One region of the Micromonospora sp. NBRC 110037 genome, then DNA from elsewhere that is predicted to be linked to it. Evidence: riboswitches for the same ligand, from Rfam matches in the RefSeq annotation. Region 1 holds a riboswitch; the other holds the start of a gene.

Region 1 (9,065 bases):
GGCATTGCGGCCCTCGATGCGCCAGGCGGGGTGCTCGCCGTGACCGGGTGTGACGGTGGTGCGGTGGAATTCGTGGCCGGTGGCAGCGGTTCCCCGCTCGCCGAGCAGCTGGTCCGAGCCGAGTCCGGCACGGTGGTACGCGAGGGTGAGGCGCGGCGTCATGACTGCTTCGGCGTCGAGCGCCCCGACCATGGGATGGCCGTCGACGGAGCGGCACAGATACAGCAGGCCGGCGCACTCGGCGACGGTGGGGACGCCGTCGAGGACGGCCTGGCGCAGTTCGTGGCGCAGCGTCGTGTTGGCGCTCAGCGTGGACGCGTGTACCTCGGGGAACCCCCCACCGAGGTACAACCCGCGTGTCCCGGCGGGAAGCCGCTGGTCGCGGGCCGGGTCGAACGGAACGACGGTGCAGCCCGCCGCCTGCAGCAGCTCGGTCGTCTCGGCGTACCGGAAGGTGAAGGCACGCCCGGCCGCGACCGCAACCACCGGTGATCCGGCGCCCAGCCGCCGGACGTGCGCGGCGGGATCCCATGGCTGGGCGTCCAGATCGGGTGCGGTGCGTGCCACCTGCAGCACCGCATCGAGGTCCACGTGGCGGGCGATCTGCTCGGCCAGCACGTCCAGGGCGGCGGCGGCCTCCTCACGTTCGGCTGCCGGCACGAGCCCGAGGTGGCGCGACGGGGCGCTGACACCCTGGTCGCGGTGCAGGATCCCGAGCACCGGTACGCCGGTGGATTCCACCGCCCGGGCCGCCTCGGCGGCGTGGCGGGCGGACCCGGCTTTGTTGAGCACGACACCCGCGACGGTGACGCCGGCCTCGAACGTGCCCATTCCGTGCACGACGGCCCCTACGCTGCGCGAGGTGTGCGAGACGTCCACGACCAGCAGGATCGGGGTGGCGGTCAGGGCCGCGAGGTGCGCGGTAGAGGCGAAACCGTCGCCGCCGATGCGGCCGTCGAACAGGCCCATGACCCCTTCGACGATGGCGATGTCCGCGTCGCGTGCGCCGTGCAGCAGCAGCGGGATCACGAGTGAGGGGTCGGTCAGGTGCGGGTCGAGGTTGCGGCCGGGGCGTCCGGTGGCCAGCGCGTGGTAGCCGGGGTCGATGTAGTCGGGCCCCACCTTGTGCCCCGACACGGTGTGCCCGCGCGCGGCCAGCGCGGCCATGAGCCCGGTCGCGACCGTGGTCTTGCCGTGGCCGGAGGCCGGCGCCGCGACGATCAGCCGCGGAAGGCTCACCATTCGATGCCTCGTTGGCCCTTCTGGCCGACGTCCATCGGGTGCTTGACGTGCTGCATCTCGGTCACCAGATCGGCTGCCTCGATCAGCCGGTGGTCGGCCCGGCGCCCGGTGACGATCACGTGCTGACGGCCGGGACGGTGGACCAGTGTCTCCACGACGTCGCCGACGTCGACCCAGCCCCACTGCATCGGATAGGTGAACTCGTCCAGGATGTAGAGCTGGTGCCGTTCCGCCTGGATACGGCGCTTCACCTCCGCCCAGCCCTCGGCGGCGTCCGCGGCGTGGTCCGCCTCGGTGCCGCTCTTACGGCTCCAGGACCATCCGGAGCCCATTTTGTGCCACTCGACTGGCCCGCCTTCGCCGGTCTGCTCGTGCAGCAGCCCGAGCCTCTCCAGGACGGTCTGCTCCCCGATGCGCCACTTGGCCGACTTCACGAACTGGAACACCCCGATGTCCCAGCCCTGGTTCCAAGCGCGCATCGCCATACCGAAGGCGGCGGTCGACTTGCCCTTGCCGTTTCCGGTGTGGACCATCAGCAGCGGCCGGTTGCGCCGCTGGCGGGTGGTGCTGCCGTCGTCCGGGACGGTGAGCGGCTTACCCTGCGGCATCAGGCCACCCCCGCCCGCGGAGCGGTCGCCGTGCGAACGACCCCGGTGAGCCCGTCGGCGGTCACTTCACCGAGCGGCACGTGCTCGGCCCTCAGATGAGTGGCAAGCCGGGCGGCGAGGCCGAGCCGGAATCGTCCGGTCTCGCAGTCCACGACGACGACCTGGACACCGCTGGTGGCGAGCGCGGCGGCGGCGCGGTGGGCACGACCCAGCGGGTCCGGGCCGGAGGTGGCGCGGCCGTCGGTCACCACGACGAGCAGGGGCCGGCGGGACGGGTCGCGCAGCGCCTCCCGGCGCAGCACCTCCCCACTGCGTTCCAGGCCCTCCGCGAGCGGGGTCCGGCCACCGGCCGGTAGGTCGGCCAGGCGGCGGGAGGCGACGTCGACCGAGCCGGTCGGTGGCAGGACGACCTCGGCGGTGTGCCGGCGGAACGTCACCAGTGCGACCTTGTCCCGGCGGCGGTAGGCGTCCAGCAGCAGCGACAGCACAGCGGTCTTGACCTGCTCCATGCGGCGGCGGGCCGCCATCGAACCGGACGCGTCCACGCACAGCAGCACGAGGTTCGACTCGCGCCCGACGGTCTCGGCCCGGCGCAGGTCGCCGGGCACGAGCGCGAGGCCGCGACCGCCGGTCAAGCCACCCCGGGAATGCTGATGCGGCGCCGCCGCGGTGATGGTGCCCGGCAGGTGCAGCCGGCCGTCGCCGGACGTGCGCCGCCGCTGCCCGGCGACACGGCCCTGCGGTGTTCGTGCCCGGGACCGCCGGCCGGCCTGACCGTCGCCGGTTCCTTTCACGACCAGCAAGCGGGCACGTGCGGGCTCGCCCGCGGATGCCATCGATGTGGCGGCCTGCCGTTCGGGCTCCGGTACGGGCGGGCTCTCGCCGGGAGAGCCGGGCACGTCCCCGGCCGATCCGTCGTGCCCGGTGTCGTCGGGCAGACCGCCGCCGGGACCGTCGGGTCCGGGGTCGGGGTCGTTGTGGCCGAGTAGGTCGTCCAGGCGGTCCTGGTCCAGGCCGGGCTCGTCGAAGGGGTTGCGGCGGCGGCGGTGCGGCAGCGCGAGACGGGCGGCGATGCGGATGTCCTCGAGTGTCACTCGCGTACGTCCCCGCCAGGCCGCGTGCGCCGCGGCGGCGCGAGCGGTGACGAGGTCCGCACGCAGGCCGTCCACGTCGAACGCGGCGCACAGCTCGGCGATCCTGGTCAGCGTCTCGTCGTCGAGCACGACACCGGCCAGCGAGCGCCGGGCGGCGGCCAGCCGGGTGCGCAGGGCTTCCTGCTCGCCGGCCCAGCGTGTGGCGAAGCCCTCCGGGTCGGCGTCGAATGCGAGCCGGCGGCGGACCGCCTGCACCCGCAGGACGGGGTCACGCGGGGCGGCGACCTCGACCGTCAGGCCGAACCGGTCGAGCAGCTGCGGGCGCAGTTCGCCCTCCTCCGGGTTCATCGTGCCGATCAACACGAACCGGGAGGCATGCTCGACCGAGACACCGTCGCGTTCGACGCTGACCCGGCCGGTCGCCGCGGCGTCGAGCAGCAGGTCGACCAGGTGGTCCGGCAGCAGGTTGACCTCGTCGACGTACAGCAGGCCACGATGGGCCCGGGCCAGCAGGCCAGGCTCGAACGCGACGACGCCGTCTCGCAGCGCGGCATCGAGCTTCAGCGATCCGGTCACCCGGTCGTCGCCGGCTCCGACGGGTAGTTCGACGAGGCGTACCGGCCGTTCGACGACGGGCGTGGGCACGTCGAACGGCCCGTCGGGGCAGACCGCCGAGGGATCGTCCGGGTCGATGGAGAACCGGTCGCCCGCATAGACCCGTACCGCCGGGAGCACCTCGGCGAGGCCGCGCACGGTAGTGGTCTTGGCAGTGCCCTTCTCCCCGCGGATCAGGACACCGCCGATGAGCGGATCGATCGCGACCAGGGTGAGGGCGAGAGTCATGTCGTCGGCGCCGACGACGGCACAAAAGGGGTACTGCGCTGGCATGTAGGGCTCCCGCTCGATCTGCCATGGCGGTCCACGACGCGGCATGCGCCGTGGATCGGATCGAGGCCGGTCTTCGGACTTCCCAGGTCAATGCCTGGATCACCGCAGCGGGCCCTGTGCCGGATTCTCACCGGCTTCCCAGATTCTCCCCGCGACCACGGTCGTGGGGCACCTCGAACCTGTGCATCACCATAGACGCCCCGGTGGCCGGGGCAAGGGCCGGTGGGCGGCTAGGGTGCATCTCCATGGAGGAGCGGGTGACCGTGGTGGGGATCGGGGCTGACGGGTGGGTGGGTCTGCCGGAGCCGTCCCGGGCGCTGGTGCGGGCGGCCGCGACGCTGCTCGGCGGGCGGCGGCACCTCGAGGCGGTGCCGCCCGTCGACGGCCAGCAGCGCGTGGCGTGGCCGTCGCCGCTGCGGGACAATCTGCCAGGTGTGCTCGCCTCCGCGCGAGGGCCGGTTGTCGTGCTGGCCTCCGGCGACCCGCTCGTGTCGGGTATCGGCACGACGCTGCTGGACGTCCTGGGCCCGGAGCGCGTGACGATCGTGCCCGGGGTCTCCTCGGTAGCCCTCGCCCGAGCACGTCTCGGATGGCCGGCCGAGTCCGTCACCACGGTCAGCCTGGTCGGCCGGGACCTACGGCTGATCGTGCCTGCGCTCTCGGCCGGGCGCCGGCTGCTCGTGCTGTCCAGCGACGAGACGACACCCGCGGCCGTGGCCGCGGTGCTGACCGGGCTCGGTTGGGGGCAGTCCAGGCTGGTCGTGCTCGGTGACCTCGGTGCCGCCGGTGAGTCGTGTACCGCGACCACCGCGGCCGGGTGGGACCTGAACGACGTGCCGCGGTTGAACGTTCTCGCTGTCGAAGCTCGCGGTGCCGGTCCGGGCTGGGCCTCGGGCGGCGTGTTGCCCGACGACGCGTTCGAGCACGGCGGGCAGATCACCAAACGTGACCTGCGGGCCAGTGCCCTGGCCCGGCTCGCGCCCGCGCCCGGTCAGCTGCTGTGGGACGTCGGCGCCGGCAGCGGCTCGATCGGTGTGGAGTGGATGCGGGCCTGGCCGACGGCACGGACGATCGCGGTGGAGCCCCGCTCCGACCGGGCCGCGCTGGTGCACCGCAACGCCGCTGCCCTCGGCGTGCCGGGTCTGTGTCTGGTCGAGGGTTCGGCGCCCGGGGCCCTGTCCGGCCTGGACCGTCCCGACGCGGTGTTCGTCGGCGGCGGGGCCACCGTCCCCGGCGTGCTGGACACCTGCTGGGATGCGCTCGGCGCCGGTGGACGGCTCGTCGTGCACGGTGTCACCGCCGAGACCGAGGCGGTGCTGCTGAAGCAGCACAGCCGGCGCGGCGGTGAACTCGTCCGCCTGCACGTCGAACGCGCCGAACCGCTCGGCGGCTTCACCGGCTGGACGCCCGCACGGGCAGTCAGCCAGTGGTCCATCGTCAAGGGAGATTCATGACCGTCCATTTCGTCGGGGCCGGGCCCGGCGCCGCCGACCTGCTCACCCTCCGCGCGGTACGCCTGCTCGAGTCCGCCGACGTGTGCCTGTACCCGGGCACGTACCTCGACGCCGAGGTGCTGGAGCACTGCCGTGACGACGCCCGGCTGATCGACACCCAGCACCTCGACCTGGACCAGATCACCACGCACCTGGTCCAGGCACACGCCGACGGGTCCGAGGTCGTACGGCTGTGCTCCGGTGACCCGTCGCTGTACTCGGCGGTGCACGAGCAGGCACGCCGGCTCGACGCCGCCCGGGTCCCGTGGGACGTCACGCCCGGCGTGCCGGCCTATGCGGCTGCTGCCGCCGCCGTCGGCGCCGAGCTGACCGTCCCGGAGCTGGCCCAGTCGGTCGTGCTCACCCGCGCGCAGGCCCGGTCCACGGTCATGCCGTCGGGAGAGAAGCTCGCCGCGTTCGCCGCGACCGGCGCGACGCTCGCCCTGCACCTGGCGGTCACGCGTACCCGCGAGCTGGCCGCCGAACTGGCCGGCTACTACGGCCACGACTGCCCCATAGTCGTGGTGCACCGGGTGTCGCAGCCGCAGGAGCTCATCCTGCGCGGCACGCTGGCCGACATCGGCGGCCGGGTCGAGCAGGCCGGTCTGCGACAGGCAGCGGTCATCCTGGTCGGCCCGGCGCTGGCCGGGGACGTCCGTGGCGGCGAGTCGTTCCTCTACTCGGCCGGTCGCGAGCGCCGCGTGCGCGGCTGATCAGGGCACGAAGCGCGGGCTCCAGACACGTCCGGCCGCGGTGACTCGCGTCGCCGAGGCGCCGATGATCAACAGGCATTTCATGTCGATGCTGCCGGGGTCCAGTTCGCCGAGCGAGGTGACGGTGAGACTCTCCCCGGCCCGGCCGATGTCGCGGCCCACGACCACGACCGTCCGGGGGGACTTGTGCTCCAGCAGCACGGCCCGGGCCTGCGCGACCTGTTCGGTGCGTGAGCGTGAGCGCGGGTTGTAGAGGGCCAGCACCAAATCCGCCTCGGCGACAGCGCGCAGCCGCTTGACCACGACCTCCCACGGCTTGAGCCGGTCCGACAGGCTCATCACCGCGAAATCGGCCCCGATCGGCGCGCCCGCGCGCGCCGCGACCGCCTGGACGGCGGAGATCCCGGGTACGACACGGATGGCGACGCCGGCGTAGCGGGGGTCCTCCGCGGCCTCGAACACCGCCGACGCCATGCCGAAGACGCCCGCGTCACCGCCGGAGACGACCGCGACGCGCTCACCGGCGAGCGCCAGTTCGAGCGCCTGCCGGGCCCGCTCGAGCTCGACCGTGTTGCCGGAGGCGTGGCGGACGAGTCCGGGGCGCTGCGCGACGCGCTGGACGTACGGGCCGTAGCCGACGACGTGGCCGGCCTCGGCGAGCACCTGCGACGCCTCGGGGGAGAGCCACCGATCGGGACCGGGGCCGAGGCCCACGACGACGACCTCGGCACCGGGATAAGGTTCGGTGACCCTGGTGGCCGGGAGGTCGTAACGGGCCACTCCGGGCCGGGTGTCGCCGGGGACCAGCACGATCGAGAAGTACGGCACCGTGGCGGGGTCCACGTCGGCGACAGGCAGTACCCGCTCGGCGGTCATCGACGCCCGTTCGACGTACCAGGAGCCCTCGACGCGCCCGGCCTGCTCGAGCGCCGAGCGGACCTTGGTGAACGTCCGGCCCAGCTTCATGATCACCGCCCCGTCGGTGTCGGCGAGACGCCGGGCCAGCTCGGGCTCGGGCAACGTTCCCGGCAGCACGGTCAGCACGTCGGTCTGCCGGACCAGCGGCAGGGCGGTGGTGGCGGTGGCGGCGGCGAAGGCGGGCACACCGGCGACGACCTGCGTGTCGAACTCGCCGGCGAGCCGGTCGTGCAGGTACATGAACGAGCCGTAGAGCATCGGGTCGCCCTCGGCCAGCACGACCACGTCGCGGCCCGCACGAAGGTGGGCCCGCAGCCGCTCGGCGGCTTCGGCGTAGAAGTCGGCCATCGCCCCGGCGTACCCGCCCGGGTGCTCGGTGCTCTGGGTCGTCACCGGATAGACCAGCGCCTCCTCGATCACGTCGTCCGGGAACAGCCCGGCAGCGATGCGGCGCGCGTTGGACTGTTTGCCGACACCCTGGTGGTAGGCGATGACCTGGGCCGCGCCGATCAGCCGGGCGGCTTTGAGCGTGATCAGTTCGGGATCACCCGGGCCGACCCCGACGCCGGACAGCCGCCCGGTCACTCCGCCTCCCGGGCGAGGGCGTTGAGCGCGGAGGCGGCCATCGCCGAGCCGCCCCGGCGCCCGGTCACCACGAGATAGGGCACGTCGAGGCCGGGGGCGTCGGTGGCGAGGTCGATGAGCGCCTGCTTGGACTCGGCGGCGCCGATGAATCCCACCGGCGTACCGATGATCGCAGCTGGTCGTGGCGCGCCGTCGCGCAGCATCTCCAGCAGGTGGAACAGGGCCGTGGGGGCGTTGCCGAAGGCGACGACCGCGCCGGCGAGGTGGTCGGTCCACAGCGACACCGCCGCCGCCGACCGGGTCGTTGCCCACCGGTGGGCAAGCGCCGGGACCTCGGGTTCGTGCAGAAAGCAGCGGACCTCGTTGTCACGGGGCAGGCGGGCGCGGGTAACGCCGGCGGCGACCATGTGCGCGTCGGTCAGGATCGGCGCCCCCGCCTCCAGCGCCCCGCGGGCGGCGGCCACCAGGCCGGGGTGGATCACCAGGTTGCGGGTGAGGTCGGTCTGGCCGCATGCGTGGATCATCCGCACCGCGACCTTCTCGGCGTCGGCCGGCACACCCGAAAGATCGGCCTCGGCACGGATGGTGGCGAACGAGGCGTCGTAGATCGCCGCGCCGTCGGTGACGTAGTCGTAGCGGCGTGCCGGTGTGGTGAGACTCATGCGTTCTCCAGATCGGGGACGAGCAGGGTGCGGTACGGGGTGACGACGATCTCGCCGGCGCCGAGCGCGCGGATCTCCTCCAGCAGGGGAGCGTCCACTCGGCCGCCGGAAGCCGCGAGGTGCGCGGTGACGCGGCCGTCATCCTGAACGATCCTGCCCAGCGCGGGTGGAGGTGTGCTCACCCGGGTCCGCTCGGCACGGTCGAGTACGGTGCCCAGCAGCGCGGCGCCGGCGCCGGGCAGCTCGTCGACGTGCCAGGGTGAGTCAGGCCGGTCACCCGCGAGCCCGGCGAAGCGTACGGCGAGCCCGGTCAGCGCCGCGGCGGCCTCGTCCAGCCGGATGACTGGCCCCCACGCCGAGGTTCCGGCGCGTAGCTGCGCGGTGTCCGAGTCGAGCGCCACCAACCCCAGGTCCAAGTCACGGCTGACCAGATCACCGCGGCCGTCGTCAAGCACGAACAGGAACCGTCCGGTCAGCGCGGTGAGCCGGGGCTCGGCGCGCAGCCGTGCGTCGAGTCCGGCGACGACCGGGTGTAGATCGGCCCGGCCGCCACTGCGTCCGGTCAGCGGTGAGGCGAGGATGTTGCGGACCAGCTCGTGCGACGTGGACGGTACGAGCCCGGTCGCGATGACGTCGGCGACGACGGTCTCGGGCAGCCGCCCATCGTCGTGCTCGAGACCGCGCACCTGCAGGTTGGCGCGGCTGGTCAGGTGGACCGCGCCGTCGCCGTGCGCACGGGCCACCTCCACGAGTGCGCACAGCGCCGCAGTCGGCACGATCCCGCCGGGGACGCGCACCCGCACGAGCGCGCCGTCGTCGGCGATCCATGGGCGCAGCAGGCCGGGACACAGGTCGCGGCGGG
Region 2 (10,435 bases), on a different contig from region 1:
GACGCCGGGCCCCACACCCCGGCGGTATCCGATCGCGGCGAGGTCGTCGAGGACCTCCATCCGGGAGCGGGATGCCTCGATGCTCGTGACGTCGGCGTCGAGGGCGTCGATGGCCGTGATCACCTCCCCGAACTCCGAGTAGCACAGGTGGGTGTGGATCTGGGTGTCGTCGGCGACTCCGCAGGTGGCCAGGCGGAACGCCCCGACTGCCCAGTCCAGGTACGCCTTCTGGTCCGCCCTGCGCAGTGGCAGCGTCTCACGCAGCGCCGGCTCGTCGACCTGGATGACCCGGATACCGGCTGCCTCGAGATCACGGCACTCGTCGCGCAGGGCGAGCGCGACCTGGTCCGCAGTGTCTGCCAGTGGCTGGTCGCTGCGGACGAACGACCAGGCCAGGATCGTGACCGGGCCGGTGAGCATGCCCTTGACCGGCCGGTCGGTCAGCGACTGCGCGTAGGTGGACCAGTTGACGGTCATCGGCGCCCTGCGTGCCACGTCGCCGTAGATGACGGGCGGACGCACGCATCGGGAGCCGTAGGACTGGACCCAGCCGTGTTCGGTGGCGGCGAACCCGTCCAGCTGCTCGCCGAAGTACTGGACCATGTCGTTTCGTTCCGGCTCGCCGTGCACGAGCACGTCCAGGCCCAGCCGCTCCTGGAGCCGGACGACGTGCTCGACCTCGGCGCGCATCCGCTGCGTGTAGGCGGCGTCGTCGAGACGCCCGGCCCGGTGCTCGGCACGCGCGCGGCGCAGCTCGTCGGTCTGCGGGAACGATCCGATGGTCGTGGTCGGCAGGGGCGGCAGGTTCAGCCGGGCCTGCTGTGCCGCCGCACGCTCCGGGTACGCGCCGCGCTGCCGATCCGTGGCGCGCAGCGCGGCGAGCCGACCGCGTACGGTGTCGTCGCGCCAGGCGGCAGGGGTGGGCGGCAGCGGCTCGGGCAGGGACGTGGTGCCGTTGCGCAGCGCGCGGCCGAGCCGGACGACCTCATCGACCTTCTGCCGGGCGAAGGCGAGCCGCTGACGCAGCGCCGGGTCGAGAGCGGTCTCGGCGGACAGGTCCTCCGGCACGTGCAGCAGCGAGCACGAGGTGGACACGGCGACGTGGTCGGCGAGGGCGGTGACGGCGGCACCGGCCGCCACGGCGGCCCGCAGGTCGGTACGCCAGACGTTGCGGCCGTCGACGAGGCCGGCCACGATCGTCTTGCCGCGCAGCGGTCCCGCACCGGCCAGCCGCCGCAGGTTGCCGGGCCCGGCAACCAGATCCACGCCGACCGCTTCGACCGGCGTGTCGAGCAGGGCGGGCAGCGCGTCACCGAGCTCGCCGAAATAGGTGGCGACGAAGATCGCCGGCCGCTGTTCCACCGCGCCGAGCCGGGTGTACGCCTCCCGCAGCGCGTCGATCTCGGCGGCGCTCCGGTCGGCGACGTAGGCGGGTTCGTCCAGCTGCACCCATCGCACGCCCGCCGCGGCAAGGGATCGCAGGATGCCGGCGTACACGTCGACCAGGTCGGTCAGCCGGTCGAACGGTTCGCCGCGGGCCTCGGTGGGCTTGGCCAGCAGCAGGAATGTCGCCGGCCCGACCAGCACCGGCCGGCTGTCGATTCCCAGCTCGCGGGCCTCGCGGTACTCGCGCAGCGCCTTGTCGGGATTCGCCGCGAAGGTGGTGTCGGAGCCGATCTCGGGAACCAGATAGTGGTAGTTGGTGTCGAACCACTTCGTCAGTTCGAGCGCCGGCTCGGCATCGACGCCCCGGGCCATGGCGAAATAGGTGCCGAGGTCGCCGAGGCCGAGACGGGCGAACCGGCGCGGGATCGCGCCGACGGCGACGGCCGTGTCCAGCACGTGGTCGTAGTAGGAGAACGTGTTGGACGGGATCGCGTCCAGGCGCGCGTCGCGCAGCGTCCGCCACACCTTCGCCCGTAGCGCGGCAGAGGTCGCCGCCAACTCCTCGGCGTCGATCCGGCCCGCCCAGTAGGCCTCGACGGCCCTCTTGAGTTGCCGGTTGCCCCCGATACGCGGATAGCCCAGCACGGTGCTCTGACCGAATGCGGTACTCATGGAGATCCCTTCCCTCGAAGCACACGAGGCCGATCGAGGCGGGGAGGGAAGGGGTACAGACGGCGTACCGGCTTCCGCACCGGCCGTCCCGAGCGACCGTCGGCGGCGCACACCGGACGGTGCGCGCGGTGCGGGCAGGTCTTCGGACTCGCGGGCGCGACCGGATCCACCCGGTCACCTACTGGCCGTCGCTTCCCAGACCTCACGGTCCAGTGCTTCGATGACGGCTGTCGTTCCCACTCACCGCTGCGGGGCAGTCCCGGACTCACACCGGGTTCCCTCTTACGACGCCACACCCTTCACGGGCACGGCGAACCAGCACCGTTGTCCATCGTATGGGGCGGTAAGCCGACGTGGTCGGCGCGTCCGTCCTGCGGGACGGCGAGCCGTCGCGGCGGGTGGCGGGAGCGACTCGCGGTCGCCCCCGCCCCCCGTCGCAGGGCCGGTCAGCCCTTGCGCCACTTCTGGCCGGCCGTGCCCGTGCAGTCCCAGAGCTGGAGCCTCGCGCCGTCGTTGCCGTTCCGGTCCTTGATGTCGACGCACTTGTTGGCCTGAAGGTTGACCAGGTCCCCGGCCGAGTTCAGGGTGAACTGCTGGGCGCCGGTGCCGTTGCAGGTGTAGAGCTGCACCACCGCCCCGTTGGCGGTGGACCCGGCGTCGACGTCCATGCACTTGTTGTTCTGGCTCTTCAGCGCCGTGCCGCTGAACGTCCACTTCTGCGCGTTGGTGTTGTTGCAGTTCCACATCTGCAGCGGCGCGCGGTCGACGAAGTTGGAGCTCGGCACGTCGATGCACTTGTTGCTCCAGTTGCTGACCACGGGCACCCCGGTGGCCGGGTTGCCGCCCCCACCGCCGGTGAACGGGCTGAGGATCAGTCCGGCCGAACGGGGGTCGCCGTCGTGCACCAGTGACTCGAATCCGCCGACGTCGTCGAAGGCGAACGCGTACGCCCGGCCGTCGGTCATGTTGGCGTGGATCAGGCGGGCGTACTGGTTGGTGGGGTTGCTGCGGTAGAAGTCGGCGGCGTTCGTGCTGGGCTGGGTGTCGATGGTGCCGAGCGTGCCTCGGTTGAGGGCGGCGCAGAGCGTGCGCGAGATCGGGCCGACCACCTGGTCGTTCGGCGCGGGCAGGTCGCCGTCGCATCCCCAGACGCTGGCCGAGGAGGGCCGGTTGAAGGAGGCGACCACCTGGCCGCTGCCGTTTGTGAAGGTCATGGTGTTGCCCGAGGTACGGCCGTAGTACCGGATGGCCGGCTGGTCGGCGAAGGGCGCCACGGTCAGCGTCTTCGTGGTGTACGCGTTCCACGCGGAGGCGATGTAGGAGTCCAGATAGGTGGTGCTCAGCAGGCCGGCCCCGGCCGCCTTCCCCGGAGCCAGGACGCGCAGCACGGTCCCGTCGGAGCGGGTGTGGACGGTGTTGGCCCAGCCCGGCTGCGCCCGGATGCCGTCGATGACCGCGTTGCGTCCGTTGGCCACCACGTCGCCGGTGCGCTTGGTGACGCCGTTGGCGCCGGTCACCGTGACCGCGTGCGGGATCGCGAACATGTCGACCTGGGAGCTGTTGAGCCACAGCCCGGAGTCGTTGTAGGTGAACTCGCTCCAGTCGAAGAGGATGTCGCGGTTCGCGTCACCGGCCGCCCAGGGCGCGGGCTGCACCAGCCCGTCCGGGGTGAGGAAGAACTTCAGCTTCTGCCCGAGGGCGAAGTAGGCCCGGCCGGAGAAGCCCCGGGGGAACTGGATCGTGGTGCTACCGCCGTTGCCGGGGCCCGGTATGGAGACGTCCGGCGCGGGCGACGGCGGGATCTGCCCGCCGCTCCACGGCACGAAGGCGCCACCGGCGGTGACGTAGCCGAGCCGGCCGGAGGAGAGCTGGACGCCGATGACGTAGAGGTAGACCGGGTCGGTGCGACCGGTGGTGTTAGTGACGGTGACGGGTAGCAACGCCGGTCCGACCGCGTGGGCGGGCGTGGCGACGACGGTGCCCGCGAGCCCGGCGAGCAGTGCGGACGCGGCGGCGAGCAGCTTTCTTCGAAGACGCATGGCGACACCTCGCTGGAGACAGGGACGGGAGAGCGCTCTCTCAGCAGGGTCCAATTGTTAATATTGTTTGTCAATAGGCGATCACCGATGGATGCGAGACCGTCACGGGCGGGGCACCCGCCGTGCAGCGGTCGGGTCCGGCGGGACGACGTGCTTGGCGGTCTCGTTGGCGGCGACGTTGACCAGGGTGACCGCGGCGAGGGCCGCCAGCACCACCGGCGGGAGCGCGGCGAGTCCGAGTGGCGCGGACAGTGGGCTGAAGGGCAGCGCGACGGTGACCGTGATGAGCAACAGTCCGGTGCCGGCGAGCGCGGCGGAGGGGCGGCTGCGCAGGAAACTCCGATTGGAGCGCAGCACCAGCAGCGCGATGATCTCGGTGGCGGTGAACTGGACGAACCAGGCGGCGCGGAAGACGTCGGTCGACACGTGCCACCACCAGCGCAGGGCGCCGAGTACGAGGAGGTCCACGGCGATGCTGATCGAGCCGTACACCAGCATGAACCTGCGGATGGTCCGGACGTCGACGGTACGCGGATGCTGGATCTGCTCGGCATCGGCGTAGTCGGTGGACAGGGTGGTGTAGGGGATGTCGGAGAGGAAGTTGAGCAGCAGGACCTGACGGGGCAGCAGCGGCAGGAAGGGCAGCAGGAGCGCGGCGATGCTCATGCTGACGACGTTGCCGAAGGACGCGCTGGTGTTGACCCGGATGTACTTCAAGGTGTTGGTGAACGTGCGGCGGCCGAGGCGGATGCCGTCGGCTATCACGTCGAGGTTCTTGTCGAGCAGCACGATCGCCGCGGCCTGTTTGGCGACGTCGACAGCGGTGTCGACGGAGATGCCGACGTCGGCGGCGTGCAGCGCGGGAGCGTCGTTGATGCCGTCGCCGAGAAACCCGACGACGTCGCCGCGTTGGCGCAGCGCGGTCAGGATGCGTTCCTTCTGCAGCGGGTCCACCTCGGCGAACACGGTGACGTCGGTGATCCGCTCCGGCAACTGGTCGTCGGGGCAGGCGGCGAGGTCGGCGCCGACGAGCGGTTCGCCGGCGAGGTCGACGCTGGCGGCGACGTGCCGGGCGGCGTGCCGGTTGTCGCCGGTGACCAGTCGGACCGTGACGCCCATGTCAGCGAGCCGGCGGATGGCGGCGGCGGCGTCTGCGCGGGGTGGGTCCTGGAAGGCGAGCAGCCCGACCAGCGTCATCTCCCGTTCGTCGGCGACGGCGACGGCGGTGGCGCCGGGCATGGCTCGCACGGCGAGGCCCAGCACCCGGTCGCCCTGGTCGCTGAGCGCGGCGAACCGTCGCAGGACCCGCTCGCGTACCTCGTCCAGCGGTACCGTGCCCGCGGCGGTGCGTGCGGTGGCGCACACGTCGAGCACCGCGCGTAGCGCACCCTTGGTGACCAGGATCGGTTCGTCTCCGTCGCGCACCAGCAGGGACAGGCGCTGGCGGGTGAAGTCGTAGGGCGCCTCGGCGATGCGGGTGCCCGGGTCGGCGGGTGGTTGCCCCCTCATGATCGCCGTGTCGACAGGGTTGGGAAATCCACGCTGGAGGCCGGCGTTGAGCCTCGCGAGCCGGGCCACCTCGGCGTCCGGCTCACCGTCGACCGAGAGGCAGCCGGTGAGGGTGACCGTGCCGGCGGTGAGGGTGCCGGTCTTGTCGGTCAGCAGCACGGTCATGGCGCCGAAGTCCTCGATGACCTCGAGGCGCTTGACGATGACCCGGTGCGCGGCCATCGCACGGGCGCCGGCGGAGAGGCTGACCGCGACGATCGCCGGCAGCATCTGCGGGGTCAGCCCGACGGCGAGGGCGAGCGAGAACAGCAGGGAGTCGATGACCGGGCGGTGCAGCAGCAGATTGGCGACGAAGATGCCGACCAGCAGGACCACCATGATCCGCACGAGCAGCAGCCCGAAGCGGGTCAGCCCGCGCTGGAAGCCGGTGCTGGCGGGGCGGGAGGCGACCCGGCGGGACACCGCTCCGAAGGTGCTGTCGCGGCCGGTGCGCATCACCACCGCGCGCGCGGTGCCGCTGGCCACGTGCGTACCCATCCACAGCGCGTTGCCGCGCGCGGTCAGCTCCGCGTCCGGCGGCGACGGGTCGTCCGACTTGGGTACGGGGAACGACTCACCGGTAAGCACCGCCTGGTCGACCTGCAGACGTTCCGCCTCAACGATCCGGCAGTCCGCCGGGACGACGTCCCCGGCGCGCAGCACCACGAGGTCGCCGACGACGACCTCCTCGACCGGTACGGACACCTCACGCCCGTCGCGGATCACCTCGGTGTCCACCCGGACCCGGGCCTGCAACGCGTCGACGGCCCGCCCGGCGGCGTGTTCCTGCCAGAAGCCGAGGCCACCGCTGGCCGCGACGATGGCCAGGATGATGGTGCCGTCGATCAGATCCCCGACGGCCATCGACAGCAGGGTCGCGGCAATCAGGATCAGGATGATCGGGCTGGTGAACTGCGACAGCAGGAGCCGCCAGCCCCGCCTGGCGCCCGCGTCGACCCGGTTGGGCCCGTGCTCGCGCAGCAGGGCGGCGGCGCGTTCACCGGTGAGCCCGGCCGTGGAGGCTCCGACGGCGGCCACGGCCTGCGGCAGCGGCCCGGCCCAGAACGCCGCGCGCCCGTCGTCTGCTCGCCCCACTGCGCACTCCGCGGTCGCCGGCCACCCCCACGAGTGACGCTACCGATCCGCCCCACAGCGCGCGGGTGATTGGCCTGCCCGCTCACCGTCGGCCGGTTCGCGCCGTGCCCTCTGCCACGCCCGCAGCGCCACGCCGACGCCGATCAGGGCCAGCAGCGCCCACTCCCCGATGCCCAGTTCCCGTTCCAGATAGCGGTAGGAGGCGGCGCCCAGGTAGCCCAGCAGCGCCACGGCCGCTGCCCACACCAGGCCGCCGGCCAGGTTCGCCCGCAGGAACACCGGCCACCGCATCCCACCGGCGCCGGCGATCATGGGAACCACGGCGCGCAGCACCGCCACCCAGCGTCCGATGAGCACCGCCCACGCCCCGCGGCGGGCGACCAGGCGGCGGGCCCGCGCGATGTCGAGGCGCCGGCGCAGCACTCGCGGGGCGCGGGCGAGCACACCCGCGCCGTACCGGCGGCCGAGGGCGTACCCGGCCTGGTCACCGAGACAGGCCCCGGCCGCCCCGGCGGCCACCACCGCCCACAGCGGCAGCGCGCCACCGTGGGCCACCAGCCCGCCGATCAGGATCGCTGTCTCACCCGGTACGACCAGCCCGAGCAGCGTCGAGGACTCCAGGGCCGGCAGGACGATCACCAGGGTCAGGACGAGCAGCGGCGGCAGCCCCACGAGCACCGCCATGATCCTGTCCACCCGATGATTGTCGCCCCGGAGAGTGGCCGGTGAGAGAGAAGCGCCTCCCGCGGGCGGACGAACCGTAGGGTTCGGGTCGACGGCAGGGACGGTGCCGGACGAGGGGCGGCCGAGGACCGGTGGGAGCGCGTACGCATCGCCCGTCGCCGGCGTTGCTGGTCAGCCTGACCGTCTCGGCGTGCCTTCTGGCGGCGCTCAGCGCGGCCGTACGCAGCCACCGGGTGCCTCGCTGGGAGCAGGACCTGTTCACCCTGCTCAACCACCTTCCGGCCGGGCTGACCCCGGTCCTGGTCCTGGTCATGCAGCTCGGCTCGTACCCGGCGGTGTTCGTCGCCGCCGCAGCAGCCGTCATCGCACGCCGCATCGGCGCCGCGTGGACTCTCCTGCTGGCCGGGAATCTAGCGTACTGGCTCGCGGCAGCCGTCAAGGCCGCGGTCGCCCGGCAGCGGCCCGCGGCGCTGTTCACCGACGTGGTCCTGCGCGAGACGATCACCGGACGCCTCGGGTACCCGTCGGGACACGTCGCGGTCGCCACCGCCCTGGCGCTCGTCGCCGCGCGGGCCGGCGGCCCCCGGTGGCGCCGCGCCGCCTGGGTGGTGATCGGGCTGGTCGCCGTCGCGCGGATCCACGTCGGAGCGCATCTGCCGATCGATGTGGCCGGCGGTGTCCTCGTCGGCTGGCTCGCGGTGTGTCTGGCCCGACTCGTGGTCGGCGAGGTCGGGCCGCAACGGTCGGTGCCCGCACTGCGGGCGACGCTGCGGCGGCGCGGGATCGAGGTGGCATGGTTGGCGCCGATCCACGGCGACGCCCGTGGCTCGCAGCCGTGGCAGGCGGTCACCACCGGCGGTCGGCGACTGTTCGTCAAGGTGACCGGTGGCGAGCAACGCGACGCGGACTGGGTCTACAAGCTCTACCGGCGGATGCGCTACCGCCACGTGGCCGACGCGCCGCCGTACCTGAGCGCACGGCAGCAGAGCGAACACGAGACCTGTCTGACCCTGCTCGCCGCGCGTGCCGGCGTGCGGATACCGGCCGTCGTCACGACCGCCGCCGCGCCCGGCGGCGACGCCGTGCTGGTGCAGGAGTTCATCGACGCCGCCCCGCTGGACGCCGTCGTCGGGCCGGTCCCGCTTGCCGCCGTACGCGACGCCTGGGACCAGGTGGCGCGTCTGCACCGGGTGGGCATCGCGCACCGGGACCTGCGGGCCGCGAATGTGCTCGTCGGCCGGGACCACGTCTACCTGGTGGACCTGGGCTTCGGCGCCGACGACGCCTCGGCCGAGCAGCGGGCCCGCGACGTCGTCGAGCTGATGGTCGCCCTGGCCGGCCGGGTCGACCCGGCCGGCGTGGTCGATGCGGCGATCGACCGCCTGGGTGTCGCGGCGGTCGCGGACAGCGTGCCGTTCCTGCAACCCGCGGTGCTGTCCCGCGCCGGCCGGACCGCCCTGCGCGCCCGGCCCGGCATGCTCGACAGCCTTCACCAGGAGATCCTGCGACGCAGCCCGGACCGCGACCGCCCGGCGGCGAAGGTGGTCCGGATCAGCCGCCGCACCGTCCTGGAGCTGCTGGTCCTGGGGTTGGTCGTGCACCTGCTGCTCCCCCAGCTCGGCGAGATCCGCACCGCCCTGGGTCTGATCGTGCACGCCAACCCGGTAGCGGTCGCCGCGACGCTGCTCGGCTCCGCCCTGACCTACCTGCTCAGCGGTCTCGTGCTCCGGTTGGCCACGGCCGGCCGGGTCCCGCTGGGCGAGGCCACCCTGGTGCAGGTGGCCGCGTCGTTCGCCAACCGGCTGGCGCCCGGCAGCCTCGGCGGCGCCGCGCTCAGCCTGCGTTACCTGCACCAGAAGGGACTCGTCGCCGCTGACGCGGGCACCGCCGTGGCCGTCTCCCGCGCCGCCGGCGTGGTGTCCGTCGTGCTGCTGCTGCCGGTGCTGCTGCCGTTCGCACGCCAGCCCGCCCGCATCCTCACCCACGACGCGGCCAGGGCACTGCCGCTGCTACTGGGCGCCCTGGCCGTGCTGCTGGTCCTCGCCGGCGTGCTCGCCGTACCCCGGGTCCGGCGGCGTGGACGCGCCGCGGCCGGCCAGGTCGTGACCGCGCTGCGCGAACTGCGCCACCAGCACGGGCTGCGGTGGCTCGTCGTCGCGTCGACGGCGCTCACCCTCACCTATGGCCTCTGTCTCTACGTCGCGCTGATCGCCGCCGGCCCGGTCCCGCTGGCCCACCTGCCCCCGGTGATCCTGGTCTGCCTCGTCGGCGAGGGTGTCTCGTCCGCCGCGCCCACCCCCGGCGGGCTCGGCGCCACCGAAGCCGCGCTCGTCTCCGGTCTGCTGCTCTACGGAGTGCCACTGGACGCCGCCGTCGCGGGCACCCTGATCTACCGTCTCGCGACGTTCTGGCTCCCGGTACCGCCGGGATATCTGGCCTTCCGGCTCCTGACCCGGCGCCGGCTGCTGTGAACGCCGGCGACGGCGGGCGATCGTGGGCGGGGCCGGAGCGGCAGTGGCGATCCGCGCGTCTTCGGCCGTCTCCCGAGCTACGCCCGGCCGGGTCAGCCGGCCAGCGCCCGGCGACAGCGGGCGAGTTCCGCGCGCAGATCCCGGCGCAGGGCCCGGTCCAGGCCGGGCTGGGCGAGCGCATGGGCGAAGTCGCGGGCCGCCTCGTCCCACCGGCCCAGCCGGGTCAGGGCCGTGCCCCGGTTGTAGCGCGGCACGGGGGCCTCCGACAGCGCCACCGCCCGGTTCAGGTCGGCGAGCGCGGCGGCCACGTCGCCGCGCTCGAACCGGGCGGCGGCCCGGTTCGTCCACGCCTCCACCAGCTCGGGGTCCCCGCTCAGGGCCCGGGTGAGCAGTTCGTCGGCCTCGGCGGGCCGGCCGCGCTCGGCGATAACCAGGCCCAGGGTGCACAGCAGCGCGGGCTCGTGCGGAGCGCCGGCCAGCCCGGCCCGTGCGCCGGCCTCGGCGGCGTCGAGCTCGCCGCGCTCCACGTGCAGGTTGACC

The links. Region 1 has a riboswitch for cobalamin ahead of A4R25_RS29375 (magnesium chelatase subunit D family protein). Riboswitches for the same ligand answer to the same signal wherever they lie in the genome.
Region 2: linked by a shared signal. The riboswitch ahead of metE (5-methyltetrahydropteroyltriglutamate--homocysteine S-methyltransferase) and the one ahead of A4R25_RS29375 (magnesium chelatase subunit D family protein) in region 1 are both predicted to bind cobalamin.

What each region holds. Positions count from the first base shown of each region.
Region 1 is NZ_BBVA01000016.1:49,229-58,293, forward strand. It holds gene A4R25_RS29365 (cobyrinate a,c-diamide synthase) at 1-1,242, opposite strand, end outside; gene cobO (cob(I)yrinic acid a,c-diamide adenosyltransferase) at 1,236-1,850, opposite strand; gene A4R25_RS29375 (magnesium chelatase subunit D family protein) at 1,850-3,832, opposite strand; cobalamin riboswitch at 3,879-4,023, opposite strand; gene A4R25_RS29380 (bifunctional cobalt-precorrin-7 (C(5))-methyltransferase/cobalt-precorrin-6B (C(15))-methyltransferase) at 4,078-5,286, shown strand; gene A4R25_RS29385 (cobalt-precorrin-4/precorrin-4 C(11)-methyltransferase) at 5,283-6,038, shown strand; gene A4R25_RS29390 (precorrin-2 C(20)-methyltransferase) at 6,039-7,541, opposite strand; gene A4R25_RS29395 (precorrin-8X methylmutase) at 7,538-8,203, opposite strand; gene A4R25_RS29400 (sulfite reductase subunit beta) at 8,200-9,065, opposite strand, start outside.
Region 2 is NZ_BBVA01000002.1:730,388-740,822, reverse strand. It holds gene metE (5-methyltetrahydropteroyltriglutamate--homocysteine S-methyltransferase) at 1-2,058, opposite strand, end outside; cobalamin riboswitch at 2,174-2,393, opposite strand; gene A4R25_RS02575 (beta-1,3-glucanase family protein) at 2,505-4,097, opposite strand; gene mgtA (magnesium-translocating P-type ATPase) at 4,200-6,740, opposite strand; gene A4R25_RS02565 (DedA family protein) at 6,780-7,436, opposite strand; gene A4R25_RS02560 (lysylphosphatidylglycerol synthase domain-containing protein) at 7,556-9,895, shown strand; gene A4R25_RS02555 (tetratricopeptide repeat protein) at 9,988-10,435, opposite strand, start outside.